DNA from 2 places in the Pseudomonas sp. WT-JTC genome. Region 2 is predicted to be linked to the other one. Evidence: riboswitches for the same ligand, from Rfam matches in the RefSeq annotation. Region 2 holds a riboswitch; the other holds the start of a gene.
What was found. A riboswitch is a leader RNA that binds a small molecule or an ion and turns the genes downstream of it on or off. The one in region 2 is predicted to bind cobalamin.
Positions count from the first base shown of each region.

Region 1: another riboswitch for cobalamin. It lies ahead of cobO (cob(I)yrinic acid a,c-diamide adenosyltransferase); the one in region 2 lies ahead of cobW (cobalamin biosynthesis protein CobW).

Region 1 is NZ_CM160042.1:1,787,512-1,802,691, reverse strand. It holds gene bluB (5,6-dimethylbenzimidazole synthase) at 1-415, opposite strand, end outside; gene AC06G5_RS08120 (cobyrinic acid a,c-diamide synthase CobB) at 412-1,812, opposite strand; gene cobO (cob(I)yrinic acid a,c-diamide adenosyltransferase) at 1,823-2,434, opposite strand; cobalamin riboswitch at 2,517-2,750, opposite strand; gene AC06G5_RS08110 (hypothetical protein) at 2,904-3,488, shown strand; gene AC06G5_RS08105 (PQQ-dependent sugar dehydrogenase) at 3,555-4,868, shown strand; gene AC06G5_RS08100 (O-methyltransferase) at 4,974-5,627, opposite strand; gene AC06G5_RS08095 (C40 family peptidase) at 5,646-6,182, opposite strand; gene AC06G5_RS08090 (C40 family peptidase) at 6,348-6,980, opposite strand; gene hda (DnaA regulatory inactivator Hda) at 7,203-7,907, opposite strand; gene AC06G5_RS08080 (AI-2E family transporter) at 8,138-9,211, opposite strand; gene AC06G5_RS08075 (DUF2066 domain-containing protein) at 9,248-10,300, opposite strand; gene purM (phosphoribosylformylglycinamidine cyclo-ligase) at 10,686-11,744, shown strand; gene purN (phosphoribosylglycinamide formyltransferase) at 11,744-12,394, shown strand; gene AC06G5_RS08060 (DUF3108 domain-containing protein) at 12,403-13,116, shown strand; gene AC06G5_RS08055 (methyl-accepting chemotaxis protein) at 13,266-14,129, opposite strand; partial or broken gene AC06G5_RS08050 (MCP four helix bundle domain-containing protein) at 14,121-14,891, opposite strand; gene AC06G5_RS08045 (OsmC family protein) at 15,129-15,180, shown strand, end outside.
Region 2 is NZ_CM160042.1:2,879,510-2,894,689, forward strand. It holds gene AC06G5_RS13255 (NEL-type E3 ubiquitin ligase domain-containing protein) at 1-2,004, shown strand, start outside; gene metH (methionine synthase) at 2,070-5,780, opposite strand; gene AC06G5_RS13265 (fatty acid cis/trans isomerase) at 5,936-8,233, shown strand; gene nfuA (Fe-S biogenesis protein NfuA) at 8,436-9,020, shown strand; gene cobM (precorrin-4 C(11)-methyltransferase) at 9,178-9,924, opposite strand; gene AC06G5_RS13280 (cobalamin biosynthesis protein) at 10,010-10,423, opposite strand; gene AC06G5_RS13285 (CbtA family protein) at 10,420-11,127, opposite strand; gene AC06G5_RS13290 (CbtB domain-containing protein) at 11,139-11,330, opposite strand; cobalamin riboswitch at 11,453-11,676, opposite strand; cobalamin riboswitch at 11,872-12,084, shown strand; gene cobW (cobalamin biosynthesis protein CobW) at 12,188-13,258, shown strand; gene cobN (cobaltochelatase subunit CobN) at 13,262-15,180, shown strand, end outside.

The DNA.
Region 1 (15,180 bases), 1.1 Mb from region 2:
TCTGGATGGCACAGGACAGTGAGGCCATGTCCATTTCCGGCAAGGTGCGGCGGCCGAAGATATGCTGCTCGCGCTCGTCCATCAGTGCGGCGACCAGTACCTCGGCGCAATCGTTGATGCCTTCCACCTTGAGCTTCATGAACTCATCGCTGCGCTCGCCGAGGGCTTCGGCGGTGCGGATGCGTTCTTCTTCCACCAGGGCCTGGATTTGCCCGCGCAAGGTGCGATCACTGATGCGGATGAAGCGCCAAGGCTGCATGAGACCGACACTGGGTGCCTGGTGTGCGGCCTCGAGCAGGCGCCGGAGCAATTCAGGCTCGACGGTGCCGCCGCTGAAGTGGCGCATGTCGCGGCGTTCGGCGATGGCGCGATAGACCGCTGCGCGTTCGGCCTCGGAAAATCCGTTATCCGTCATGGCCTCTTCGCGGGCAAGCCCGCTCCCACATTTGAAAGTGAGTGGCCTGATGAAACTCGATCCCCTGTGGGAGCGGGCTTGCTCGCGAAGGCGCCCTTTCGGTCAGGCGCAAACAGCGCGGCAATCGCCGACGGATTGGACGGAAAATAGAAATGCACATAGGAGGCAGTCATCCGCCCCTCACGATAAACCGCTTCCGCCCCTCGCCCACCGTTAGGACTCAAGCCACGGGCAATCGGTGTCAATTCAGTAGTCGTCAGCGAATGGTGGTAGGTGTGCCCGCGCAGCGAACCTTCCGGCAGTTCCACCGCTTGCAACGCCAGCGCCGCCAGACGCTTTTGCATGACCGCATCACCGGCCAGCAAGCCCACCAGTTCGGCGCGAGTGCCCTCGACATCGGTCAGCGAATCGAGCAGATACAGCATGCCGCCACACTCGGCGAGCAGTGGTTTGCCTGCCTGGTGGTGGGCGCGGATCGCATCGAGCATCGTGGTGTTCTGCGCCAGCGCAACATGGTGCAGCTCCGGGTAACCACCCGGCAGGTACAGGCTGTCGGCCTCTGGTAACGCACGGTCGCGGATCGGCGAGAAGAATGACAACTCGGCGCCCATCGCCCGCAGCAAGTCCAGGCTCGCACCGTAGGTGAATGCAAAGGCTTCATCCCGGGCAACGGCAATGCGCACACCGGCCAGCAACGGTTCGGCGGCGATGGCATCCGGTGCGGCGAACTCGACTGCCGGTGGCAGCGCGACCTCGCAGCTGCTGGCCAGGGCATCGGCGGCCGCATCGAGGCGCAGGTCGAGATCGTTCAGCTCACTGGCCTGAACCAGCCCCAGGTGCCGGCTCGGCAGTTCGATCCCGGTTTCCCGGGACAGCGCGCCGTACCAGCGCAAACCTTCAGTCAGGCTGCCTTCGAGCAGTTGCGCATGGCGCAGTGTGCCGACGCGGTTGGCCAGCACGCCGGCGAACGGCAAGTCCGGCTGATAACGCGCCAGCCCCAGGGCCAATGCGCCGAAGGTCTGGGCCATGGCGGTGCCATCGATCACACCCAGCACCGGCACACCAAAATGCCGCGCCAGATCGGCGCTCGACGGCGTACCGTCGAACAGCCCCATGACGCCTTCGATCAGAATCAGGTCGGCTTCGGCCGCGGCTTCCCACAGTAACCGGCGACTCTCCTGCTCGCCGACCATCCACATGTCCAGCTGATACACCGGCGCACCGCTGGCGCGCTCGAGAATCATCGGATCGAGAAAGTCCGGGCCGCACTTGAACACGCGGACCTTGCGCCCCTGATTGCGATGCAATCGGGCCAGCGCCGCGGTGACGGTGGTCTTGCCCTGGCCGGAAGCCGGCGCGGCAATCAGTACCGCCGGGCATTGACGAGGGCTATTCATAAAGTGCGACTCACAGCTCGACGCCTTTCTGCGCTTTGATCCCGGCCTGGAAGGCATGTTTGATCACGCCCATTTCGGTGACGGTGTCAGCCATCTCGATCATTTCCGGCTTGGCGGCACGACCGGTGACCACCACGTGCTGCATCGGTGGCCGGGACTGCAAGTCGCTGAGCACCTGATCGAGGTCGAGGTAGCCATGCTTGAGTGCGATGTTCAATTCGTCCAGCACCACCAGACCAATAGACGGATCGCGCAGCAGTTGCTGCGACACCGCCCAGGCGGCTTCGGCGGCAGCGATGTCGCGCTGACGGTCCTGGGTTTCCCAGGTAAAACCTTCACCCATCACATGAAAACGCACCTGCTCGGGAAAGCGCCGGAAAAACAGCTCTTCGCCCGTGCTGTTGCGGCCCTTGATGAACTGCACCACGCCGCATTGCATGCCATGCCCCATGGCGCGGGCGAGCATGCCAAAGGCCGAACTGCTCTTGCCTTTGCCGTTACCGGTCAGCACCAGCAACAGGCCGCATTCGTTCGGGGAATTGGCGATGCGTTCGTCGATCACGGCTTTTTTGCGCTGCATGCGCGCCAGGTGGCGTTCGTCACGATCGGGGGTATCAGTCATGGGGGAGCTCTCCGTTGAGGCAGGAATAACGGCGGGCAGGCACAGCAAAAGAAGGCAACAAGCCTGGCATCGCCCACCGTGATGCCGCTGGATGAATCAGGCCGGTCTCCGGGCTCATGAGTGGCCGCGGGGCCGGACTGTGCGCCTTCCCGCATCGAATCGACACAGTGGCATCACACACAGTTTTCACTCATTTACCGTTGCGGGGGCAGCGCCGGAATTGCAGGCCTTCGACAAACAGAAGGACTCACTCACCGGCTTCCCTGTTTCACTCTGTCGACCCAAGTCACAGAGCACCTGAAACAAGCCGCGAAGGTTAGAGGGTTGGGGGTGGAGCGTCAATTAAAGCCGGGCGGCCACCTGCCGAATAACTGTCGTCAATCAATAATCTGACGTCAATCTTGTGCCACGCTCGCAGCAGTGATATCAAAGAGCCACAACCCCACAACACAATAACAAGGGTGAGCCCATGCAAGGCATGATCATCAGCAATCCAAAGCTGGAATTCCTGCGTCCGGTGCTCGAGCGCTGGTTCGAATGCATCGACCGCTATAACGCCGTCCGTGGCGATGGCGACACACCGTACTGGCATGACGAAAAAGCCAATCTCGGACTGCTCTCTGCCGCGGCCTGGATGGCCGAGATGGTCACGCTGCAACAGACCCCCACCCGCAAACAGACCGAAGAAGGCGACCGCAACGGCCGTGCCGACCTGTTCCTCGCCTCGCCCGAAACCCGCGCCTACATCCAGGTCAGCCAGCGCTGGCCACGGGTCAACAGCCTCAACCTGACCCAGGCCTTGGTCGACATCGCCAGCGATGCGAAGCGAGTGAGCCATGCCAGCGACCTGAAACTCGGCTGCCTGTTCGTCGCCCCGCAAAAAGCCCAGCAAGGCGCAACGCCGGAAGAACTCCAGGACATGGTCGACGACCTGCAAAAGGAACACACCTGCGCCGTCGCCTGGTATTTCCCTTATGCCTACCGCAAATTGCGCAACGAAGCTGGCAACTATCACCCCGGCATTGCGGTGCTGTTCAAGGAAACACGCGGCTAAGGGTTGAACCATCGGTCGATAACGCTTCTCTATGATTAGAACAAGGCATTCATAGGGAAGACCAGCATGCGCACGCCCTCGCTCGTTCTCGTTATCGCGCTCTCAGGAGGGCTCGCCGCTTGCAGCGAGACCTCCCGCCTGCAAGTCTCCGATGGCACCGGCCCTTCGCCCCGACTGCCGGAACCGAACAAAACCCTGATCCCGACCGTGAACATCGCACCGGCCATCGGCTGGCCACAGGGTGCGAAACCCGTCGCAGCAACGGGCACTCAAGTGGCCGCTTTTGCCGAAGACCTGGATCACCCGCGCTGGCTTTATGTGCTGCCCAATGGCGATGTGCTCGTGGCGGAAACCAGCGCACCAGCGAAACCCGAAGACGGCAAAGGCGTTCGCGGCTGGGTGATGAAGAAAGTCATGGGGCGTGCCGGGGCTCGCGTGCCCAGCGCGAACCGCATCACTTTGCTGCGCGACAAGGATCACGATGGCGTTGCGGAAACCCGCACGGTGTTTGTGCAAAACCTCAATTCGCCCTTCGGCATGACGCTGGTCGGCAATGACCTGTACGTGGCCGATACCGATCGCCTTCTGCGCTTTCACTATGAAAGTGGCGATACGCAGATCCAGTCACCACCGATCAAGGTAATTGACCTGCCAGGCGGCCCGCTTAACCACCACTGGACCAAAAACGTCATCGCCAGCAAGGACGGCAGCAAGCTCTACGTCACTGTGGGCTCCAACAGCAACGTTGCGGAAAACGGCATGGACAAGGAAGAAGGTCGTGCAGCGATCTGGGAAGTGGATCGCGCCACCGGCCAGCACCGGATCTTTGCCTCAGGTCTGCGCAACCCCAACGGCATGGCCTGGGAACCGCGCAGTGGTGCGTTGTGGACAGCGGTCAACGAACGGGATGAAATCGGCAGTGATCTGGTACCGGACTACATCACCTCGGTTAAAGACGGTGCATTCTATGGCTGGCCGTTCAGTTACTACGGCCAGCATGTCGATATTCGCGTCGAGCCGCAAAACCCGGACCTGGTGGCCAAGGCTATCACCCCGGACTACGCCGTCGGCCCACACACGGCGTCACTGGGCCTGGCGTTTGCCGAAGGCAACAAGTTGCCGGCGCAATTCAGGGAAGGCGCCTTCATCGGCCAGCACGGCTCCTGGAACCGCAAGCCCCACAGCGGCTACAAAGTGATTTTCGTGCCCTTCCGCGCTGGCAAGCCAGTCGGAAACCCGGTTGAAGTGCTCAGCGGGTTTCTCAACGACAAGGAAGAAGCCATGGGCCGGCCGGTGGGCGTGGTGATCGACCGGCAGGGTGACCTGTTGGTGGCCGATGATGTGGGGAACAAGGTATGGCGAGTGTCGGCAGCAAAGTAAGTCACTGAACCTGTGGGAGCGGGCTTGCTCGCGAATGCGGTGTATCAGCCAACACATCAGTCGACTGACAGCCTGTATTCGCGAGCAAGCCCGTTCCCACGGGGTTCAGCGTTTGCGGCAAAGGGTCAAACCATCCCCCAACGGCAACAACGACAGATCCACCCGCGCATCATCCTTCAACGCCCGGTTCAGCGCCTGGATCGCCCGGGTGTCCGCGCTCTCTGGATTGGTCTCAAGCACGCGCCCGCTCCACAGGGTGTTATCGAACACCGCCAGCCCGCCAACCCGCAGCAATCGCAGGGCGTGTTCCAGATAACCCGGATAGTTGGCCTTGTCGGCATCGATGAAAATCAGATCGAACTGGCCTGGGTGGTCCAGCTTGCCGAGGGTTTCCAGGGCAGGCGCCAGACGCAGATCGATGCGTCCGGCCAGCCCGGCTTCCTGCCAATAGCGCAGGGCCGTGGCGTTGTAGTCGCCGGGGATATCACAGCAAATCAGCGAACCGTCAGCGGGCAATGCCGCCGCCATGCACAGCGCGCTGTAACCGGTAAAGGTGCCGACTTCGAGCAAGCGCCTGGCCCCCGTCAGTTTCACCAGCAAAGCGAGAAACTGCCCTTGCTCCGGCGCCACCTGCCAGCGAGCCATGGGCAGCGCCTGGGTTTCATCGCGCAGGCGCTTGAGCAGCGGGGTTTCCCGCAGCGAGACGTCGAGCAGGTACTGATACAGCGAATCGTCGAGATTGAGGGTGCGAGCAGTCATGACAACCAGCTCCGGAAGTTACGGGTTGCGCGCCAGATGTTCAGGCTGCAGAACACGCTTGGCGCTCAGATAAGCCTTTTGCCAATACGTCTTGGACAGGCTGTCGAGCTTCACGGTGCCACCGGTGGCCGGCGCGTGGACAAAGCGCCCTTCCCCCACGTAGATGCCGGCATGACTGACCTGGGAACCGCCATTGGTGGCGAAGAAAATCAGGTCACCGGTTTGCAGGCCTTCCTTGCCCACACTCGCCGCTTGCATGGAGATCATCTCGCGAGTGGTGCGCGGCAAGGAAATGCCGGCGACATCGCGGTAAACGTAAGCGATCAGGCCGCTGCAATCAAATCCGGAATCCGGCGTATTGCCACCCCAGCGATAAGGCGTGCCCACCAGACCGAGCGCGCGAAACAGCACGTCTTCCGCCTCGGGCGAAAACGCTTGTGAAGAGCCAAATACGATGGGGGCACGAACCACCGGCGCTGGTGGCGGTGTACGGCTGGCACAAGCGCTGAGCAGCGCTGCGAAGAACATGATTGCGAGGCGGGCCGACGTCGTCATAAGCAGAGCATCCTGATCTGGCTGCGGCTTTTTCTGCCGGGAGTGCAGAAAAGAAAACCGCCTGCGCGGGACGCAGGCGGTTTGCCATCATTCATACATCAGGATTCTAGCGGTTATATGGCAAACTTCAAGTAAGACTTTAAGTTTGCCTTACAAACTGTGCGCTTATTTGCGGGCAGTGACGATTGGCGACGCATTAGGCGCCATTGCCAGGGCGCGCTTGGCTTCGATGAAGGTCTTGCTCCAGTAGCTGTCACCCAGGCTATCGATCCGCACGCCACCGCTGCGGCGGCTGCTGGAATGGATGAACTGGTTGTCACCCAGGTAGATCCCGGCGTGACTGACGCGACCGCGACGGCCGTTGGTTGCGAAGAACAACAGGTCGCCCGGCTCAAGCTTGCTGCGCGAGACCAGTGGAGCGTCCACGTTGATCATTTCGCGGGTGGAGCGCGGCAGGTTCATGCCCGCTTCTTCGCGGAACAGGTAACCGATGAAACCACTGCAATCGAAGCCGGCTTCAGAGGTACCGCCGAAACGGTAACGGGTACCGATCAGGGACATGCCACGTTCGAGGATGCTGTCGGCCAGTACCGGAAGCTGGTAGGACTTGCCACCGGCGAAGTCTGCGAGCTCTTTTTCGGTAGCCAGCTCTTCCTGGAAAAGAGAGGAGGACTGGGCAGTAACGGAGTTTTGAACCTGTTGTTGCGGCACTTGCTGGGACACCGGAGTGTGGGCAGCGCAACCGAACAGCAGGGTAACGAGTGCGAGAGGCACGAGGGGTGCGAAGCGATTGAGCATGGGCACGACCGTGGCTGAAAGTTGTAAAGAAGCCGAGACTATGCCCGCTATCAACCTCATTTGCAAATTCAATCGATCTTTTTGTGACTTATCCGTTTCTCGTTTACATCTAAGCGCTTAAGCCCATTTAAAACTCACACGCAGCCTGCCACCGTGCAGGAAAGCGGGTTTTCTGACGCCTGAAATATGCCAAAACCCGCCAAAGCCCCGGTTTCAGCGGGTTTACCAGCCGAGGGTTTCTTTCAAAAACGGGATGGTCAGCTTGCGCTGAGCCTGGAGGGAGGCCTGATCGAGACGCTCCAGCAGCTCGAAAAGCGCACTCATGCTGCGGGTACCGCGAGTCAGGATGAAATGCCCGACTTCATCGGTCAGATGCAGCCCGCGACGGGATGCGCGCAATTGCAAGGCACGCAATTTGTCCTCATCGGACAGCGGGCGCATCTGGAAGATCAAGGCCAGGGTCAGGCGGGATTTGAGATCTGCCAGCTTCACCGGCAACTCGCGCGGGGAGGTCGACGCGGCAATCAGCAAGCGTCGGCCGCTGTCGCGCAAGCGATTGAACAGATGGAACAGCGCCTCTTCCCAGTCCGCCTTGCCGGCAACCGCCTGCAGGTCATCGAGACAGACCAGTTCGTACTGTTCAAGGTTGTCGAGAATTTCAATGCCGCGATCGAGCAGTTCGGCCAGCGGCAGATACACCGCGGGTTCCCCCAATTGCTCGAAGCGCAGGCAGGCGGCCTGCAACAGGTGCGTACGCCCTACCCCATCCTTGCCCCAAAGGTAGATCAGGCTTTCGGTCCAGCCGGCGTCGGCTTCGCATAGCCGCTCGACATAGCCGAGTGCAGCGGCATTGGCGCCTGGGTAGTAATTGATAAAGGTGGCGTCGTCACGCAGACGCACACCTAGGGGCAGCTGAATCGGTTTCATGCTGACTGAACAGTTCCAAAGGAACCGTTAGTGGCCTCTGTGTAAAGTTTGCGAAGTTTATACCCGTGAAGCGGACCGCACAATGCGACAGACCACAAGCAAAATCAAAGGTTTGCGTTAACGCCCCGGTTTGGTGACAGATTCTTTGGCGGTGCATGTGACAGTCGCACGATGCAAGCAGGCCGACCCGGCACCAACCCGGGCAGCCCGCCATCGCCCGTCGACAACCCTTACAGCTCCGGTTCGTCGACGCCCGAGTAGATCTCAGAATCCTTATACAAATCATGCACATGACGCACCAGCACCATGATCACTGCGGCGACCGGCAATGCCAGCAGCACACCGGTAAAGCCAAACAGCTCGCCACCGGCCAGGATCGAGAAAATCACCGCCACCGGGTGCAGACCGATCCGGTCACCGACCAGCAACGGCGTCAGCACCATACCCTCCAGTGCCTGGCCGACCATGAACACCGCGACGATGCCAAGCATCGGGTATAGATCACCACCGAACTGGAACAACCCCGCAATCAGCGCCGCGCCAATGCCAATGATAAACCCCATGTACGGCACGATCGCCGCCAGACCGGCAATCAGGCCAATCAACAAACCCAGTTCCAGCCCGACCAGCATCAGGCCTGCTGCGTAGATCACCCCCAAGGCCACCATCACCAGCAACTGTCCGCGAACGAACGCTCCGAGCACTTCATGGCATTCACCCGCCAGCGACACCGCGCGCTCTTCACGCTCACGGGGCAGCAGGCTGCGGATCTTGGCCATCATCAGGTCCCAATCGCGCAACAAGTAGAAGCTCACCACCGGAATCAGCACCAGATTCGCCAGCCAGCCAATCAACGCCAGCCCCGAGGCAGTGGCATGACTCAGCACCACGCCGACAACATCGGTGGTCTGGCTCATATGCTCGCTGATGGCTGCCTTCAGCTTGTCGAACTTCCAGAAACCGTCCGACAGGCCGAACTTCGATTGCGCCCAAGGCAACGCAGTGTGCTGTATCCAGTCGAGCATCTGCGGGGCCAGTTCATACAAACGAAACAACTGCCTGGCGAGCAGCGGTACCAACACCAACAGCAACGCGGTGAAGATCAATGTAAACAGGGTAAACACCGCCACTACACCCCAGGTTCGGGACAGGCCCGCCCTCTCCAGTCGATCCACCAGCGGATCGAACAGGTAGGCCAACAGCAGTGCCACCAGGAACGGCGTCAGGATCGGGTGCAACAACCAGACAAACGCGCAAAGCAGGACCACCCCACCGAGCCAGAACCAACGCCGCGTATCGGCCATGAACCACTCCATTGCTTCTATATAAAGAAAGAAAAACTACCAGCGAAAACGCAGTTGCGGTGTCGGGGCCGGCGCTGGGGCAGGCACCGCACCACCGGCGACAGGCTGAACCGGCACTGCCGGAGTCGGGGCCTGCCCCGCCGGCGCCTCTTGCAGCCTCGCCAGCGACAGCTGTGCACGCAGTTGATCGGCGCTGCCATTGACCAGGTACACGATCCGGTCGCCCTCGACGCTTTGAACGCGCCCGCCAAATGGCTCCAGCAAGCGCCCAAGGGATGCGTAGTGCTCGAGATTCATGCCTTGCACTTCCAGCAATTGCGTGCTCGAAGCACCAGGTCTGGCGACAAACCGCGGCGCCAGGCGCTCGTTGACCGCCAGCATCACCGCATCGGCCACCGCGGCCTGATCGGCACCCTGCACGGTGCCGGCCTCTTTCTGATCGCCCAGCCACAGACGCCACTTGGCTTGCCACTGTCCGCCCTCTTCCTGGGCGTGTACCGCGAGCAAGGCATCGGCGTTGTAGCGTTCCGAGGCCGCATGCAAAGGCGCGGGATCCGCACCTTCCAGATTCGGCGCGGTCGCGACGATCTGCTCATTCAAATCCGCCAATGGCAGGCGCAGCGGCAAGCCTCGGTGCTGTGCAGCCCGACGCAGCGGTGCCGCGCTGGCCTGACCGTCGCCGACCAGACTTGAGCCCTCGGCGGAATCATTCAACCACCAGCCAAGGATCGACGGCCGACTGGCCCCCCACACGCCCAGTCCGGCGCGGCGCAGGGCCTGCTCGGTGGTGCCCGGGTCGAAATCGACTTTCAGGACTTCCGGCGGCCCGGCATCAAAGCCGTATTGGCTGATGATCTGTTGCGGGTCCTTGCGAATCGCTGCCAGCCCCGGACTCTGGGCGGCCTTGGGGTCGCCGGTCAGGCGCAACACCAAGGTGTCCAACGCTCGTTGAGTGGCCTGGTCGCGCTCCTCGGGCGACTGGCCATTCACCGGCTCGCGTACCTGGTAAAGGCCTTTGACGGTTTCGGCATGACCGACCAGGCTGACCAATGACAAACAACCTGCAAACAAGAAATTACAAAAACGCATGGGAGATTCCTGACGACAAGAGCGGCTGGAACAGACCGCATGAAGACGATCGAGCAAGGCTGTGACCATCGCCCGATACAAAACATTCACACGTCCGGGGTATGTTTTCGCACTGTCATAACGATAGACGGTTAATCTCGATACCTTATACAGCCATGCAGGATGCCATCGACAGCGCGCATCAACGGTTTTTTTTGAACGGATATGGCCCTGCTGTCGGCCTGAGGATGGCCGCTGCGGCTCAAGCCTGATAAAATCGCGCGCCTTCGCAGACCGGCAACAGCCGGGCACCCTGAAATTCGCGTATGGCCCTCGCCTTCGCCTGTTTGAGCGGTCCCGATGGACTCGGTCGTTACCCAGAAATCCCCCCCTAAAGGCCTGGATCATGAGCAAGCAACCCTCCCTGAGCTACAAGGACGCCGGTGTAGACATCGACGCCGGTGAAGCATTGGTCGAACGCATCAAGAGCGTCGCCAAGCGCACTGCGCGCCCGGAAGTCATGGGCGGCCTGGGCGGTTTCGGCGCCCTCTGCGAAATCCCGGCCGGCTACAAGCAGCCTGTGCTGGTTTCCGGTACTGACGGCGTCGGCACCAAGCTGCGTCTGGCACTGAATCTGAACAAACACGACAGCATCGGCATCGACCTGGTTGCCATGTGCGTCAACGACCTGGTGGTGTGCGGCGCCGAGCCGCTGTTCTTCCTCGACTACTACGCTACCGGCAAACTCAACGTCGACACCGCTGCCCAGGTTGTAACCGGCATCGGCGCTGGCTGCGAACTGTCGGGTTGCTCGCTGGTTGGCGGCGAAACCGCTGAAATGCCGGGCATGTACGAAGGCGAAGACTACGACCTGGCCGGTTTCTGCGTCGGCGTCGTGGAAAAATCCGAAATCATCGACGGCTCCAAGGTTGCCGCCGGCGATGCCCTGCTCGCCCTGCCGTCTTCCGGCCCGCACTCCAACGGCTACTCGCTGATCCGCAAGATCATCGAAGTGTCCGGCGCCGACATCGAAAACACCCAGCTCGACGGCAAGCCGCTGACCGACCTGCTGATGGCTCCGACCCGCATCTATGTGAAGCCGCTGCTCAAGCTGATCAAGGAAACCGGCGCCGTCAAAGCCATGGCCCACATCACCGGTGGCGGCCTGCTGGACAACATCCCGCGCGTGCTGCCAAAAGGCGCACAAGCCGTGGTTGACGTAGCAAGCTGGAACCGCCCGGCCGTGTTCGACTGGCTGCAAGAGAAAGGCAACGTTGACGAGAACGAGATGCACCGCGTGCTGAACTGCGGCGTGGGCATGGTCATCTGCGTGGCTCAAGAGCACGTTGAAGCAGCCCTGAACGTTCTGCGCGAAGCGGGCGAGCAGCCTTGGGTCATCGGCCAGATCTCCACCGCCGCCGAAGGCGCGGCTCAGGTTGAACTAAAGAACCTCAAGGCTCACTGATGCCTAAGACCTGTGATGTCGTGGTGCTGTTGTCCGGCACCGGCAGTAACTTGCAGGCCCTGATCGACAGCACGCGGACCGGCGACAGCCCGGTCCGCATCGCTGCGGTGATTTCCAACCGCGCCGACGCCTACGGCCTGCAACGCGCCAGGGACGCGGGTATCGACACCCGCACCCTGGATCACAAGGCTTTCGAAGGTCGCGAGGCCTTCGATGCCGCACTGATCGAACTGATCGACGCCTTCAATCCCGAACTCGTGGTACTGGCCGGATTCATGCGCATTCTCAGCGCGGGTTTCGTACGCCACTATCAGGGTCGCCTGCTCAATATCCATCCCTCGCTGCTACCCAAATACAAAGGGTTACACACTCATCAGCGCGCGCTGGAGGCTGGCGACGCCGAGCATGGCTGCTCCGTGCACTTCGTCACCGAGGAACTCGATGGCGGACCACTGGTCGTACAGGCTGTAATACCGGTAGAGTTACAGGATTCGCCGCAGAGTCTGGCGCAGCGGGTCCATGTTCAGGAACACCTGATCTACCCGATGGCCGTACGCTGGTTTGCCGAAGGCCGTCTAGCCCTCGGCGAGCAAGGTGCTTTACTGGATGGACAGTTACTCGCGGCCAGCGGCCACTTGATTCGAAACTAGGAGATTTTATGCGTCGCGCCCTGCTCTTCGCTTGCGCTCTGCTCGCCTTGCCCTTCGCCCAGGCGGCAGACCTTCAACCCTTCTCCGCCAGCTACACCGCCGACTGGAAACAGCTGCCCATGAGCGGCACTGCCGAACGCAGCCTGGAAAAAACCAGCGACGGCAAATGGAAACTGAGTTTCAAGGCGTCGATGATGATCGCCAGCCTGACCGAAGAAAGCACCCTGACCCTGGACAAGGACACCCTGCTGCCGCAGTCGTACCACTTCGAACGTGGTGGTCTGGGCAAGGCGAAAAAGGCTGATCTGGACTTCGACTGGAACGCCAAGATGGTCACCGGCACCGATCGTGGCGATCCGGTCAAGGTTCCACTGAACCGCGGCATGGTCGACAAGTCGACCTATCAACTGGCACTGCAGCACGACGTGGCCGCCGGCAAAAAGACCATGAGCTATCAGGTGGTCGATGGCGGTGAAGTCGACACCTATGATTTCCGCGTGCTCGGCACGGAAAAAGTCGACACCAAGGCCGGTCAGATCGAAGCGATCAAGGTTGAGCGCGTGCGCGACCCGACACAAAGCAAACGCATCACCGTGATGTGGTTCGCCAAGGACTGGGATTACCTGCTGGTCCGCCTGCAACAGGTCGAAACCGACGGCAAGGAGTACAACATCATGCTCCTGGACGGCACGGTCAACGGCAAGGCTGTCAAAGGCAGCTGATCCGGACCGATATGTAGGAGCGAGCTTGCTCGCGATGGACTCAAGAGCGCTGTGTTTAGTCAGTAAACACGCGCCATCGTTAACGACCATCGCGAGCAAGCTCGCTCCTACAGAATCCTTGACTGAACAGTATTACGCTCGCCTGTCATTCAGACCGAAAACCGCGCCACCAGCGTATTCAGGTCTACCGCCAACCGCGACAATTCCTGACTCGCCGCGCTGGTCTGGTTCGCTCCGGCCGAGCTCTGTTGCGCCAGGTCACGGATATTCATCAAGTTGCGGTCCACCTCCCGCGCCACCGCCGCCTGTTCCTCCGAGGCACTGGCGATCACGATATTGCGCTCATTGATCACGGTGAATGCCGAGGCGATATCTTCCAGGGCCACGCCCGCCGCTTTCGCTGCCTCCAGCGTCGAGCGCGCCCGGGTGTTGCTCTGCTGCATGGAGCTGACAGCCAGATCGGTGCCCTGCTGGATACCGGTAATCATCTGCTCGATTTCCCGGGTCGATTGCTGGGTGCGATGCGCCAGGGCCCGCACCTCATCGGCCACTACCGCAAACCCGCGCCCGGCCTCCCCGGCCCGCGCGGCTTCGATTGCCGCGTTCAGCGCCAACAGATTGGTCTGCTCCGCAATCGCGCGAATCACGTCCAGCACCGTAGTGATGCCATACACCTTCTGCGCCAGGTCTTCGACCTGAGTGACGTTGGTGGTGACATCTTCAGCCAGCGACTCGATCGACAGTACTGTCTGATGCACTTGTTCGCGACCATGCTGGGCAATGCGGTCGGACTCGCGCGAGGCCTGCGACGTTGCGGCGGCATTGCTCGCCACTTCTTCCACGGCCGCGGTCATCTGGTTGACCGCCGTGGCCGCCTGTTCGATCTCCAGGCTCTGCTGATGCAGGCCACGGGTGGCGTCTTCCGTGACGCTACTGAGCTCCTCCGAAGCCGAGGCCAATTGACTGGATGAATCGGATATACGCTGGATGGTTTCACGCAAACTCTGTTGCATGCTCTTGAGCGCGTGCAGCAGCCGCGCGGGCTCATCCTTGCCGGTAATGCTGATAGCTGCAGTGAGGTCGCCGCCGGCGACCACCTCGGCCACTTTCAACGACTGTGACAGCGGCAACACGATACTGCGTGTCAACAGCAGTGCCAGGCCAATGGTGATCAGCGCGGTCACACCGATCATTACCCCGACCCAGACCCGCGACTGGTTGAACACCAGGCGTCCCGCTGCAGTCGCCAGATTGGCGTTGTGCTTGTTGAGTTCGACCAACTCCCTGAGGGTGACCGTGATCTCATCGGCCAGCGGGTTCATCTCGCCATTGAGAATGGCCGCGGCCTCTTCCACCCGTCCCTGGGTAGCCTGGGCCATCACCTGACTCTGGAACTGCAGATATTTACCCTCGGCAGCCTTGAAGCGATCGAACAACACGCGATCTTCAGGCAGCACGATCAACTTGTCATAACGTTGCTTGGCATCGTCGAGAACACTTTTGAGTTCGTTGATTTTGTTGACGTTCTGCGCCTGTGCCTGTGGCTCGCGATTGATCAGCAGACGCATGGTCAGCGCCCGCAGTCGCAACATGTCCTGACTCATATCACCGACCGCCATCACACTGGGCAGCCAGTTGTCATCGACCTGATCGGACTGCGCCCGCATATTCGACATTTGCAGCAGAGCGAACACCCCCAAGCCAAACACCATCAACGCCAACAGGCCAAAACCGAGACTCGCGCGTGGCGCAATATTGAGACTTCTGATACTCATTCCCCTGGTTCCTTCCAAAAGCGCTGCATCAGGCAGCTGGTTCTTTAGACGGTATCGGACTGTTGAAAATTTGCGTAAGACGAAAAAGTGATATCAAAACACCATTACTGCTACGGTAACGATTCAGCGAAAAGACCCACCCGTACAAGAAAACCGGAACGCACATCCGGCACCATGCTCTATACCTTCAAGGTCTTTTTTGATCGAATAAATGTCCCGTTGCTTACGAGGTTTCCCATGACCGTTACTGTCAACACCGTCTGCGCCGAAGGTTTCCGTCACAGCGTGC
Region 2 (15,180 bases):
CTGGAGGCCGGTTCATTGGAGAGATTCTCCCGGGAACAAGTGCCGCCGACCTTCCCGCCGAAGGAGAGCAGCTATTCGATCAGTCGTCATTTGTTGCCTCTGCCGCCTGTCCCAATGGGCGAGGGCAGCGTGCATTTCGCCAGGCGCCTGCAACGGTTGAAACCGACTCTGGCCGATGATGATGCCTTGCGAGTGATCGAACAGATGCGCGAGAACGGGGCAACCGACGTGCAGATCGGCGAGCGGTTTGACGGATGGGACCAGACGTTCGAAGCACTGACGCGCCGGGTGAATGGATGGCTGTTTACGCGGGAGTCACACGGTGATGGCTGGATAGTGTCGTCCGAAAGCCGCCAGGCGGCTGCCTTGCGAATCATGGAATGCTGGCGCGAAGGGCTGACCGACACTGGTGCAGTGACAGGTTCGAAGCTGAATTTCAATGGTCTGCAACTGGGTGATCTGCCTGAGCTGCCGGCAGAATTTTCTCATGTGGATACCTTGAACCTGACCGGAGTAAGGCTTACCGCACAAGGCTCCAATGGCTTCTTCAGAGCCTTTGCAAAAGTGAAAACACTGGAGCTTAACGGCAATAAACTGCAGTACTTGCCTGAGCCGATCCAGTCCATGAGTCAGCTTGAACGGCTGGAACTTTCTACTAACCGGTTGAGCGACACCGAGCACCTTTATACCTCGTTGAGCCGCCTGGAGCGTTTGCAATGGCTGGATCTGGGTTACAACGATCTGGAGACTTTCGATGTCAGTCATTTTGAGCGACTCGAGACACTCGATCTGCGTCGCAACGATCTGACCGCCTTCCCGGAGGGTGTGCTGCAAGCCCGCCATCTCAGAATCTTGAACCTGAGTGGTAACGACATCACAACGATTGCGCCAGAGGCCCTGGATAACAGTCACGAAGCTTTGATGGCCGGTACCGACCTGAGTGACAACCACAACCTGTCGCATGAGAGTCTTGAACTCCTGCGCGAATACCGCGAAACCGGCAGGCGCGACTCTGTGCTGGGGATCTCGCGCCCAGAACTTGACGATATGATGGCTGAACCCAGCGATGACAGCGAAAGTGAGAGCGCCGAATCAGATGAAGATCTCTCCGATATGGCGCTTGATTCTGCACAAGAAGCAGCGTGGCTGACCGATGCCTCCCCCGAAGAATCGGGCAGAAAAACGCGAATCTGGAACCAGCTCGCCGCGGAGCCGGACAATGCTGCGTTCTTCCATTTACTGTCGCGCTTGCAGGATACGCAGGAGTTCAGGGTGGCCAAAGCGGACCTGACCCGACGGGTGTGGACGGTGCTGGAGGCCGCCGCCAGCAACAGTGAGCTGCGGGAAGTCCTGTTCGCCAGCTCCAGTACCCATGGCACCTGTGTCGATGGTCGAATCCTGACTTTCAGTGGCCTGGAGAGCAAAGTGTTCACCCACAATGCCTTGCTGGATATTCCGGTCGGGCGTCCGGCGGCCAAAGGTGTAGCGCTGTTGAAATTGTCCAGACAACTGTTCCGGTTGGACAAGGTCGACGATCTGGCGACCAAAGCTGCCACCCATGGCGGTCAGGATCAGGCAGAGGTGCGCCTGGGCTATCGAATCGGTTTGACGGGAGGGTGGGACGATGGTCTTGAGTTGCCCGGTCAGCCCAGGCACATGACGTATGCCTCGGGTGTAACACCCCAACAACTGGCTGATGCGCGTATGCAAGTCAGCCATGCCGAACAGAGTGATGTTTTTTTCGAAGACCTCATCCAGCGCGATTACTGGGTGGACTACCTCAAGGAAAAATACCCGCAAGAGTTCAGGCAACTCGACGAGGCGGACGTTTCCGAGGAGGTGGATGACGCCGACGAAGCGGCATTGATGAATCAGTTATTCGAACTTGCAGCCGCACGCAACAGCAAGATGATCGAGCTGTCTCGCAAGGAAGTCGAGGAAATGGGCCTGTCTGCCAGCGGGGCAGGGCAGTCGGGCACATCGGGGGATCTGCCGCGGGCGTGAAACATCACGGTTGGTAACCCCCGGCGCCGGTCTTCCCGGCGCCGGGGTTGTTTCCTGTCAGGTTCTCAGTTGTCGTAACCCAGGTTCGGCGCCAGCCAGCGTTCGGTCACGCTCAACTCCTGGCCTTTACGCGAGGTGTAGCTTTGCACCTGGTCCTTGTCGATCTTGCCCACGGCAAAGTATTGCGCCTGCGGGTGAGCGAAGTACCAGCCGCTGACTGCCGCCGCCGGGAACATGGCGTAGTGCTCGGTGAGGAATACACCACTGCGGCCTGCGCGCATTTCCTGGGCCTCTGGATCGAGCAGGGCAAACAACTGGGCTTTCTCGGTGTGATCCGGGCAGGCCGGGTAACCCGGTGCCGGACGGATGCCGGTGTACTGCTCCTTGATCAGCGCCTCGTTATCGAGCACTTCATCCTTGGCGTAGCCCCAGTGTTCTTTACGCACTTGCTGGTGCAGCCACTCGGCGCATGCCTCGGCCAGGCGGTCGGCCAGGGCCTTGACCATGATCGAGTTGTAATCGTCGCCAGCGTCCTGGTAAGCCTTGGCCACTTCTTCGGCGCCGATGCCGGCGGTGGTGATGAAACCACCCACGTAGTCGGTCACTTCACTGTCTTTGGGCGCGACGAAGTCGGCCAGGGAGAAGTTCGGCTTGCCGTCGGTCTTGATGATCTGCTGGCGCAGGTGATGCAGCTTGGCCATTGGCTTGCCGTCATCGCCATAGAGCTCGATGTCGTCGTCATGCACCTGATTGGCCGGCCAGAAGCCGAACACCGCGCGTGCGCTGATCAGCTTTTCATCGATCAATTTGCGCAGCATTTCCCTTGCATCGTTGTACAGCGAGGTAGCGGCTTCACCGACCACTTCGTCCTGGAGGATGCGCGGGAACTTGCCGGCCAGGTCCCAGGAGATGAAGAACGGTGTCCAGTCGATGTATTCGGCCAGGACGTCGAGGTCGATGTTGTCCAGCACCCGCGAGCCGGTGAACGTCGGTTTGACCGGCGTGTAGGACGCCCAGTCGAATTGCGGCTTCTTGGCGATGGCCGCGCCATAGCTCAGGCGTTCGGTGCGGGCACTGCGGTTGGACGTACGCTCGCGAACCTCGATGTAATCCAGGCGGGTTTTCTCGACGAAACCGGCCTTGAGCTCCTTGGACAGCAACTGCGTCGCCACGCCCACGGCGCGGGAGGCGTCGGTGACGTAGATCACCGCATCGTTGCTGTACTTCGGCTCGATCTTCACCGCCGTGTGCGCCTTGGAGGTAGTGGCGCCACCGATCATCAACGGCAGGTGGAAGTCCTGACGCTGCATTTCGCGGGCGACATGGACCATCTCATCCAGCGACGGCGTGATCAGGCCGGACAGGCCGATGATGTCGCACTTCTGTTCTTTGGCCACCTGGAGGATTTTCTCCGCCGGGACCATCACGCCGAGGTCGACGATGTCATAGCCGTTGCAGCCCAGCACCACGCCAACGATGTTCTTGCCGATGTCGTGCACGTCGCCTTTTACGGTGGCCATCAGGATCTTGCCCTTGGCCTCCGGCTTGTCGCCCTTTTCCAGTTCGATGAACGGGATCAGGTGCGCCACGGCCTGCTTCATCACGCGGGCGGACTTGACCACCTGCGGCAGGAACATTTTACCGGCGCCGAACAGGTCGCCGACGATGTTCATGCCGGCCATCAACGGGCCTTCGATCACTTCGATCGGGCGGTTGAAGGACAGGCGCGATTCTTCGGTGTCTTCAACGATGTGGGTGGTGATGCCCTTGACCAGCGCATGCTCCAGACGCTTGTTGACGTCCCAGTTGCGCCACTCTTCGGTCTCGGCTTCTTTGACGCTGCCGTCACCCTTGTACTTGTCGGCGATGGCGAGGAGGGCGTCGGTGCCTTCCGGGGTGCGGTTGAGGATCACGTCTTCGACGGCGTCGCGCAGTTCCACCGGGATCTGGTCGTAGATCTCCAGCTGGCCGGCGTTGACGATGCCCATGGTCAGCCCGGCGCGGATCGCGTACAGCAGGAACACCGAGTGGATCGCCTCGCGCACCGGGTTGTTGCCGCGGAACGAGAACGACACGTTGGACACGCCACCGGAGGTCAGCGCATACGGCAGCTCGTCACGGATGTAGGCACAGGCGTTGATGAAATCGACGGCGTAGTTGTTGTGCTCTTCGATACCGGTGGCCACGGCGAAGATGTTCGGGTCGAAGATGATGTCTTCCGGCGGGAAGTCCACTTCGTTGACCAGAATGTCGTAGGAGCGCTTGCAGATTTCTTTCTTGCGCGCTTCGGTGTCGGCCTGGCCGGCTTCGTCGAAGGCCATCACCACCACTGCGGCACCATAGCGCTTGCACAGTTTGGCATGGTGAATGAACTGCTCGACGCCTTCTTTCATGCTGATCGAGTTGACGATGCCCTTGCCCTGGATGCACTTGAGGCCGGCTTCGATCACTTCCCACTTCGAGGAGTCGATCATGATCGGTACGCGGGAGATGTCCGGTTCGCCGGCAATCAGATTGAGGAAGGTCACCATGGCCTTCTTCGAATCGAGCATCCCTTCGTCCATGTTGATGTCGATTACCTGGGCGCCGGCTTCGACCTGCTGCAGGGCGACTTCCAGGGCTTCGGTGTAGTTGTCTTCGCGGATCAGGCGGGCGAACTTGGCGGAACCGGTGATGTTGGTGCGTTCGCCAACGTTGACGAACAGCGAGCTGCGATCGATGGTGAAGGGTTCCAGGCCAGAGAGGCGGCAAGCCTTGGGAATGTCCGGAATTTCGCGCGGCGCATAACCGGCCACGGCCTTGGCGATGGCTTCGATGTGGCCCGGCGTGGTGCCGCAGCAGCCGCCGACGATGTTGAGGAAGCCGCTTTGGGCGAATTCTTCGATGACCTTGGCGGTTTCCGATGGTAGCTCGTCGTACTCACCGAATTCGTTCGGCAGGCCGGCGTTCGGGTGCGCGGAGACGTGGGTATTGGCCTTGTTCGACAGCTCTTCGAGGTACGGGCGCAATTCACGGGCGCCGAGGGCGCAGTTCAGGCCGACGGAAATCGGCTTGGCGTGGGCCACGGAGTTCCAGAACGCTTCGGTGGTCTGGCCGGACAGGGTGCGGCCCGAGGCGTCGGTGATGGTGCCGGAAATCATGATCGGCAGTTCGACGCCCAGTTCCTCGAACACGCCTTGGACGGCGAAGATCGCGGCCTTGGCGTTCAGGGTGTCGAAAATGGTTTCGATCAGGATCAGGTCGGCGCCGCCTTCGATCAGGCCCTTGGTGGACTCGGTGTAGTTTTCCACCAGCTCATCGAAGGTCACGTTGCGGTAGCCGGGGTTGTTCACGTCCGGGGACAACGAGCAGGTGCGGCTGGTCGGGCCGAGTACGCCGGCAACGAAACGCGGCTTGCCCGGGTTCTCGTGGGTTTTCGCATCGGCGACCTTGCGCGCAAGGCGAGCGCCTTCTACGTTCAACTCGTAGGCCAGTTCTTCCATGCCGTAATCGGCCATGGAAATCCGGGTGGCGTTGAAGGTGTTGGTTTCCAGAATGTCGGCGCCAGCGTCCAGGTAGGCTTTTTCAATGCCGCCAATCACGTCCGGGCGAGTCAGCACCAACAAGTCGTTGTTGCCTTTGACATCGCTCGGCCAGTCAGCAAAGCGTTTGCCACGGTAATCCTGTTCTTCGAGCTTGTAGCTCTGGATCATCGTGCCCATACCGCCATCGAGAATCAGGATGCGCTCTTTGAGGGCGTGCTTGAGAGCTTGAAGGCGAACGCTGCGATCGGACATTTGGACTACTCGGTAAGACCATGACGAAGGGCCGGGATGATAGCAAACCTGTGCGCTTTTAGAGCATGACTCGGTTTTGCATGAATATCGTTCATGTTGGCAGGGGTGACAGACCGGTAGAATCGCGGCGTTTTTCAGGATTCGGGACCAGGGACATGTCGTATCGCTTCGTCATCGGCACATTGCTGTTGTTTTTAAGCTGGGGCGCCGTGGCGCAAAGTCCGGCGATTTCCTCTGCCATTTCCTACAGCCGCGATATTCAACCGATCTTCACTGAAAAGTGCGTGGCCTGCCACGCCTGCAACGACGCCGCCTGTCAGCTCAACCTGGGCAGCGGCGAGGGCGCGGCGCGTGGCGCGACGAAAGTCCCGGTCTACGACGGGGACCGCCGCCAGGCGGTTGCACCGACCCGGCTGTTCTATGACGCCTCAGGCAAACAGGCCTGGCAGCAAAAAGGCTTCTATTCGGTACTCGATGCCCAGGGCAGCCAGGCCGCATTGATGGCGCGGATGCTGGAACTGGGCCACAAAACCCCGTTGCAACCCAACGCGAAGCTGCCGGAAGACATCGTCCTGGGCCTGAACCGGGAAAACATGTGTGCCATGCCCGCGGAGTTCGACGGCTACACCGCCAAGCATCCGAAGGAGGGCATGCCGCTGGCAGTGACCGGCCTGACCGACCAGCAGTACCAGACACTGCAACGCTGGTTGGCGGCGGGCGCGCCCATCGACCGGCAGGACCTTGCCCCCAGCGCAACGGAAGCCCGGCAAGTGGTCCAGTGGGAAAACCTGCTCAATTCGCCGGGCGCCCGGGAAAGTCTGGTGGGGCGCTGGCTGTACGAGCACTGGTTCCTCGCCCATCTCTATTTCAAGGATGGCGAGCCCGGGCATTTCTTCCAGTGGGTACGTTCGCGCACCCCGACCGGCCAGCCGATCGACCTGATCAACACCCGTCGCCCGAACGATGATCCGGGCACGCAGTTTTACTACCGCTTGTGGCCGGTGCAGGGCGTGATCGTGCACAAGACCCACATCACCTACCCCCTGAATGCGGCGAAGCTGGCGCGGGTCAAGAGCCTGTTCTACAGCGGCAACTGGCAGGTCGACGCATTGCCGGGCTATGGGCCGCAGAGCCGGGCCAACCCGTTTGCCACCTTCGAAGCGATTCCGGCCCAGGCGCGCTACCAGTTCATGCTCGATAACGCCGAGTACTTTGTGCGCACGTTTATCCGTGGGCCAGTGTGTCGTGGCCAGATCGCCACCGACGTGATCCGCGATAATTTCTGGGCGTTGTTCCAGGCACCCGAGCACGACCTCTATGTCACTGATCCGAACTATCGCGGGCAGGCTACGCCGCTGCTGGCCATGCCGGGGCAGAACGACGATGTCGGCAGCGTCCTCAGCCTGTGGCACGACTACCGCGACAAACGCAATGAATACGAAGCCTTGCGCCGGGACAGCTACGCCGACCAGCCTGCGCCGAGCTGGTCGACCCTGTGGGCCGGCAACGACAATGCGTTGCTGAGTATCTTCCGCCATTTCGACAGTGCTTCGGTGACCAAGGGCCTGATCGGCGAGGTGCCGCAAACGATGTGGCTGTTCGACTATCCGCTGCTGGAGCGCACCTACTATCAACTGGCAGTGAACTTCGATGTGTTCGGCAACGTCTCCCACCAGGCCCAGACGCGCCTGTATTTCGACTTGATCCGCAACGGTGCCGAGCAAAACTTCCTGCGCCTGATGCCCGCCGATTCCCGGGATGGCTACCTCGATGACTGGTATCAGAACAGTGGCAAATTCAAGATGTGGCTGGACTACGAGTCCATCGACGATGACAAGCCGACTGCACTGAAGCTTGATCCGCGGGATCCAAAGCGGGATTTCGCCCAACAATTGCTGGCCCGTTATGGCGATCTCAATGCCAGGCCCGACCCGATCAACCGCTGCGATGGCGCCTACTGCTCGCGGCCGAATATCGATCCGGACCTGCAAAGTGCCGAACAGGCGTTGAGCCGCCTGGCTTCGCGCCCGGCGGCGGGACTCAAAGTCATCGATCAATTGCCGGAAGCGACCCTGCTGCGGATCGAGACCCGTAGCGGCAAACGCGAGGTCTACAGCCTGCTGCGCAATCGTGCCCACAGTAACGTCGCGTTCCTGCTCGGCGAATCGCTGCGCTATCAGCCTGGGCTCGACACCCTGACGATTTTCCCGGGCGTGCTCAGCAGCTACCCGAACTTCATGTTCAACATCCCGGCCGGGCAAGTGCCGGCGTTTGTGGATGCGATGGAGAACGCCAGGGATACCGACAGCTTCGAGAAAATCGTCGAACGCTGGGGGATACGCCGCAGTCATCCGCAATTCTGGTCTTATTTCCACGATATGAGCCGCTACATCCATGAAACCGATCCGGTGGAAGAGGGCGTGCTGGACATGAACCGCTACGAGAACCTCTGAAACACCACTTGAGCCCCTGTGGGAGCGGGCTTGCTCGCGAAAGCGTTGTATCAGTCGCCATCGCGGTTGCCTGACACGACGTCTTCGCGAGCAAGCCCGCTCCCACAAGGGGAATTGTCGGAATCTTTCCCGACAAAAATACTAGGACTTTGTCCGGCGCGTTGATTGGCGTAAACTGCGCCCAAGCCTGCGAGGAGTTTCCATGACCGCTATTACCATCACTGACGCCGCCCACGATTATCTGGCTGATCTGCTCTCCAAGCAGAACACCCCGGGCATCGGCATCCGCGTCTTCATCACCCAGCCTGGCACCCAGTACGCCGAAACCTGCATTGCCTACTGCAAGCCGGGCGAAGAAAAACCCGAAGACACCGCGCTGGGGCTGAAAAGCTTCACCGCGTACATCGACCACTTCAGCGAAGCTTTCCTGGACGATGCCGTTGTCGACTACGCCACCGACCGCATGGGCGGTCAGCTGACCATCAAGGCGCCAAACGCCAAGGTACCGATGGTCAACGCCGACAGCCCGGTGAACGAGCGCATCAACTACTACCTGCAAACCGAGATCAACCCGGGGCTGGCCAGCCACGGCGGTCAGGTCAGCCTGATCGACGTGGTCGAAGACGGCATCGCCGTCCTGCAGTTCGGCGGTGGTTGCCAGGGCTGTGGCCAGGCCGACGTGACGCTGAAGGAAGGTATCGAGCGTACCTTGCTCGAGCGTATTCCCGAGCTCAAAGGCGTTCGCGACGTGACCGACCACACGCAGAAAGAAAACGCCTACTACTAAGGTGTTCGCTGCGGCATAAAAAACGGCGCCCCGTGAGCGCCGTTTTTTTATGGGTTGAACTCACTGACGCCTTCGCGAGCAAGTCGGATCGCCGCACCGCCGCTCCCACATTTGCAATGCATTCCCCTGTGGGAGCGGGCTTGCTCGCGAAGAGGGCTTATGGGCGATAGAGATGCGCATGCCCCGCGCGATACAGCGATGACTCGCTGAAGTGGTCACTGCCCAGCACCCGACCCACCAGAATCAACGCCGTACGGCGAAAGCCCTTGGCTTGAACCTTCCCGGCAATATCCTCAAGCGTCCCGACCACCCAATCCTGATCCGGCCAGCTCGCGCGGTGCACCACCGCAATCGGGCAATCGGCGCCGTAATGCGGCAGCAGTTCCTCAACGATCTTCGGCAGGTGACTGACCCCCAAATGAATCGCCATGGTTGCGCCGTGCTGCGCCAGGCTGGAGAACTCCTCTCCGGGTGGCATGGCGGTTTTGTCGGCGTAGCGCGTCAGGATCACACTCTGTGAAATATCCGGCAGTGTCAGTTCTGCGCCCAAAAGCGCTGCACAAGCGGCTGTGGCCGTCACGCCGGGTACGATTTCGAACGCAATGCCCAGCTCACGCAGATAGCGAATCTGCTCGCCAATGGCGCCATACAGGCTCGGATCGCCGGAATGCACCCGGGCAACATCCTGACCCTTGGCGTGGGCGGTCCTGATCAGGTCGATGATCTGTTCCAGGTGCAGTTCGGCGCTGTTGACCACCTGTTCGGCACAATGACCTTCCAGTACGGCGGCAGGCACCAGGGAGCCGGCATAAATGATCACCGGGCAGCTGCGAATCAGACGCTGGCCCTTGACGGTAATCAGTTCGGGGTCGCCGGGACCTGCGCCAATAAAGTAGACGGTCATCGTCGGTTCCTGTGGGGAAAAAAGGGGCTGAACAGGGCTTCAGATGAAGAATGTTCATGATCGATGGCGGGGATTATCGGGGATTTCAGGCGGCGCCGGCCAATGCCAGTGTTGCCTGGGCATATTTTTGTCGTGGAATCAGTAGTTTTGCCGGGGCCTGAGCCAGTTGTTCTGCCAGGGCCAGTGCGGCGCTTTCCGCCACGCCGTAGCAACCGGTGCGCTCAAACGCTATTTGCGATTGATGACTGAGTTGCGCCTCATAAACGGCCAGTTGTTCGCTGCTGAAGTACATCAATTCCAGGCCAAGTTGCGTCGCCAACTCGATCAGTGCCGGTTCGTCGCGTTTCTGGTCGATGCTGGCCAGGGCCTTGATTTCATGCAACGGGATTTGATGCGCCGCCAACGCCTGGTCGAGCAGCGCCCGCAACGTGCTGACAGGGCAGCCCCGCTGGCAGCCCAGGCCGACCACCAGGGTCGGCGCTGTGCTGACATCCGTCATGCGCGGTATTGGCCATCGCTTTTGCGACGGAACAACCAGGCGCTGATCAGGCCCAGGGCCAGCCAGAACGCCATGTTGGTCAGTTGCGAAGCGATTTTGAATTGTGTTTCCAGCGCCTCGGGAGCGAGCATCGAATGCACTTCCGGTTGCGGTGCGCCAATCACATGGGGAACGGCGAGGATGGCCGCGCCGAGGACTTTCATCAGCCAGTGACGGCTGAATACGATCAGGGCGATACCGACGGCGGTGGAGGCGGCGGTACCGATCCACCACAGTTGCCGTTGCGCCAGGTCGGCTGCGGCAGTGCCGGGCAATTCAGGTGGCAGGCCGAGGGTTGGCGCGAGCACGAATGTCGCATAACCGGCCAGGCCCCAGAGCGGGCCCTGGGAGGTTCTGGTCGGCGCGCGCAAGGTGTACAGGCCGGCCAGCATCAGGGCGAAACCGACAGCCACCACCAGGTTACCGCCGGTGGTAGATAGTACGCGTTGCCAGCCGTCTTCCGGCTCCCAGGCTTCGGCATCATGAGTGTGGGCAGCCATCGCACCGTCGGCATGTTCATGCATTTCAACAGCGGCCGGTTCGGCTTTTTCGTAGGTTTCGGCTTGCAGAATCAGGGGAGCGACCCAGAAACTTTGCAGCAGGGTCAGCAACAGGGCGGCCAGCAGCCCGGTGAAACCTGCTGTTTGCGCAATACGCTTGATCATATTGGCAGGTCTCAATGGCACGGGAACGCGGAGCTGTGACGGGTATCGTGGGCGGCGTTGTGCACCGCTTCGATGTGCGAGAAGCCGGCGAAATACACCAGGCACGCGCCGAGGATCGACGCGCAGACGGCGGCGGTCAGGCGTTGAGCCAGGGTAGAAGTGGTGCTGGTTGTAGTGTGGCCGGTGCTGCTGATGATCGACATGGCGTTTCCCTCTGGTCTGTCAGCGGGGAATGAGAGCGCATGCAAAAACCTGCACGGCCAGGCGCGCAGCGTTTCAAACAGCGCCCGCCCACCGCGGGTTTGTTGTTTCAGTGACCGTTCTGGTCACTTTTGTGTTGCGGGCCGGTCTCCGGGCTCACGAGGGGGCAGGCATCGCCTGATCCTGCAAGCATCACCTTCCCATGCCGTGATGGCACAGTGGATCTGATGCTTCGCTCGCTTACCGTTGCGGGGGCAGCACCGGACTGACATGGCTTAGAAGTAAAGCACATGATTCACCGGTTTCCCGTTTCACCCTGTGAAGGGCACCCGTAACAAGGTGTGTAGGAGAGCATGGGCGGGGGTTGGGCGTCAATTGGCAGGGGTTCTCAACTGGAAACCGAGTTGCGTTCTTCGCGAGCAAGCCCGCTCCCACACTTGACCCTTTTCCCCTGAAAGAACCCGATCAAATGTGGGAGCGGGCTTGCTCGCGAAGGGCACACCGCAGAAGTCACGTGAACATTGACCCGCCCCAATACCATGCGTAGCCTTGCGCTTTCGAGGTTCTTCGGCGTTTGTCGAAGCTAAGAAGGGAACGCGGTCGATGCCGCGGCTGCCCCCGCAACTGTGAACGGTGATGTTCGTTGCCACGCCACTGCAGGCTCAATCCATGAGACCGGCGGGAAGGCGCAGCGAATGCCAGGCTCAAGGCCGGCACACCGTCAGCCAGGAGACCTGCCTCGACACAGATTCTCACTTTCAACCGGGCGGGGTGATCCGGTGGCGAACTCTTCAGGCAACCGCATGCGCGTTGCCGGTTGTCGTCCCGTATGCCCGCCACCTTAGCCATAGGGCATCCGATGAAAACACTGGCCAAACTCCCTGTCACCATCGTTACCGGCTTTCTCGGCTCGGGCAAAACCACGCTGCTACGGCACATGCTCGACAACGCCCAGGGTCGCCGCATCGCGGTGATCGTCAACGAGTTCGGTGAATTGGGCATTGATGGCGAAATCCTCAAGCAGTGCTCGATCGGTTGCACCGAAGAAGAAGCCAGCGGCCGTGTCTATGAGCTGGCCAACGGCTGCCTGTGCTGCACCGTCCAGGAAGAATTCTTCCCGGTGATGCGCGAACTGGTGGCCCGTCGCGGCGATCTCGACCACATCCTCATCGAAACCTCCGGCCTGGCCCTGCCAAAGCCGCTGGTGCAAGCCTTCCAGTGGCCGGAAATCCGCAGCGCCTGCACCGTTGACGCGGTCATCACTGTGGTCGACAGCCCGGCCGTGGCCGCCGGCACCTTTGCCGCGTTCCCGGACCAGGTCGACGCCCAGCGCAAACTCGACCCGAACCTGGACCACGAATCGCCGCTGCACGAACTGTTCGCTGACCAACTGGCCAGCGCCGACCTGGTGATCCTCAACAAAACTGACCTGATCGCCCCGGCAGACCTCGCCCGCGTGCGCCTGGAAGTCGCCGAAGAGTTGCCGCCAGCGGTGAAAATCGTCGAAGCCAGCAGCGGTCGCTTGCCGCTGGACGTGCTGATCGGCCTCGGTGCCGGCTCCGAAGAACACATCGACAGCCGTCACAGCCACCACGACCATCACCACGATGGCGACGACGATCATGATGACCACGATCACGACGCCTTCGATTCGATTTCCATCGAACTGCCGCAAGCCGACGAAAGCCTGCTGATGGACGCGCTGACCCAACTGGTGGTCCAGCACGGCATCCTGCGCGTCAAAGGCTTCGCCGCCGTGCCGAACAAGCCGATGCGCCTGCTGATCCAGGGCGTGGGCACGCGTTTCGACAAGCACTTCGACCGCCAGTGGGGTGCTGAAGAAGCGCGCATCACCCGCCTGGTGCTGATCGGCCAGGAGCTCGACGCTACTGTTCTCGAAGCGCAACTGCGCGCCGCGCTCAGCGTGTAAGCCATGCACCTGCTCAGGACCCAGCCCGGCGGTTTCGTGTCGGATGACAACATCGCCGACCTTGGACAAACCCCCGCCGAGCTGGTGGTCCTGTGCAGCGGCGATTCCAGCCTGGCGCTGCTCGCCGAAGCGGCGCAGCAGTTGCCCGACGATTATCCGGGCGTGCGCCTGGCCAACCCGATGCAGGTGCAGAACCATGCCTCGGTCGATTTGTACGTCGACGAAGTGCTGCGTCACGCCAAGGTGATCCTGATTTCACTGCACGGCGGCATCGCCTATTGGCGGTATGGCATCGAGCGCCTGGTCGAGCTGTCGCAGCGCGGTGTGCAGGTCATTCTGGTACCGGGCGATGATCGCCCGGACCCGGAGCTCAGCGACCTGAGCACCGTCGGCGTCGAGGATCGCGACCGGCTCTGGCAATTTCTGCGTCAGGGTGGCATGGGTAACGCCCTGGACTTCTTCCGCTGTCTGGCCAATCGCTGGCTGGCACGTGATTACACCTGGGGCGAACCGCAAACCCTGCCACGCACAGCGATTTACCATCCGCACAAACATTCTGCCGCACTGCGCGACTGGCAGGCCGACTGGTACGCCGATCAACCCGTGGCGGCGGTGCTGTTTTACCGCTCGCATTTGCAGGCGGCGAACACCGCTTTCATTGATGTTTTTTGCCAGCGTTTGCAGGCAGCGGGGTTGAATCCGTTGCCGATCGCGCTGGCGAGCCTGAAAGAGCCCGGCTGCCTTGGCGTGGTCGAGGACTGGCTCGACGAGGCCAACGTCTCGGTGATTCTGAATACCACCGGCTTCGCCCAATCCAGCCCGGAAGCACCCCATCTGCGCCCGTTTCGCCGCAATATTCCGGTGATCCAGGCGATTTGCGCCCAGGACAACGAACCGGGTTGGCGCGCCAGTGAACAGGGGCTTGGTCCTCGCGACCTGGCGATGCACATCGCCTTGCCGGAACTGGACGGGCGCATCATCAGCCGCCCAATCAGCTTCAAGGACCTGGCGTGGCGCAGTGAGCGCAGCCAGTCGGATGTGGTCTGCTACCGGCCGCAGCCGGAACGCATGGACTTCGTTGCCGAACTGGCGCGGCGCTGGGTCGATCTGGCGAGGGTGTCCAATGCGGATAAACGCATTGCCTTGATTCTCGCCAATTACCCGACCCGCGACGGTCGCATCGGTAATGGCGTCGGCCTCGACACTCCGGCGGCCGCGCTGAATATCCTGCAGGCACTGTATGCCGATGGTTATCCATTGCCGGCTGAGTTGCCGGACAGCGGTACGGCGCTGATCCAGCAGTTGCTGGGCGGAGTCAGCAACGACGTCGACACGATCGACCAGCGTCCATGCCAACAAAGCCTGGCCATGGACGACTACCTGTCGATGTTCAACACACTGCCCGAAGCCAACCGCGCGGCGGTGCTCGAGCGTTGGGGTGCGCCGGAAAACGACCCGATGTGTCGCAGCGGGCGGATGATGATCGCCGGCCTGCGCTTCGGCCTGACCTTCGTCGGCATTCAACCGGCCCGGGGTTATCAGGTCGACCCGAGCGCGGTGTATCACGACCCGGACCTGGTACCGCCCCACGGTTACCTGGCGTTTTATTTCTGGCTGCGCAACACCTATGGCGCCCACGGCGTGATCCACGTCGGCAAACACGGCAACCTCGAATGGCTGCCGGGCAAGGGCGTCGGGCTGTCGGAACATTGCTGGCCAGATGCTTTGCTCGGGCCGCTGCCGAACATCTATCCATTCATCGTTAACGACCCGGGCGAGGGCGCCCAGGCCAAGCGGCGCACCCAGGCGGTCATCATCGATCACTTGATGCCACCGCTGACCCGTGCCGAAACCTACGGCCCGCTGCGCAACCTCGAACTGTTGGCAGACGAGTATTACGAAGCGCAGCTGCTCGATCCGCG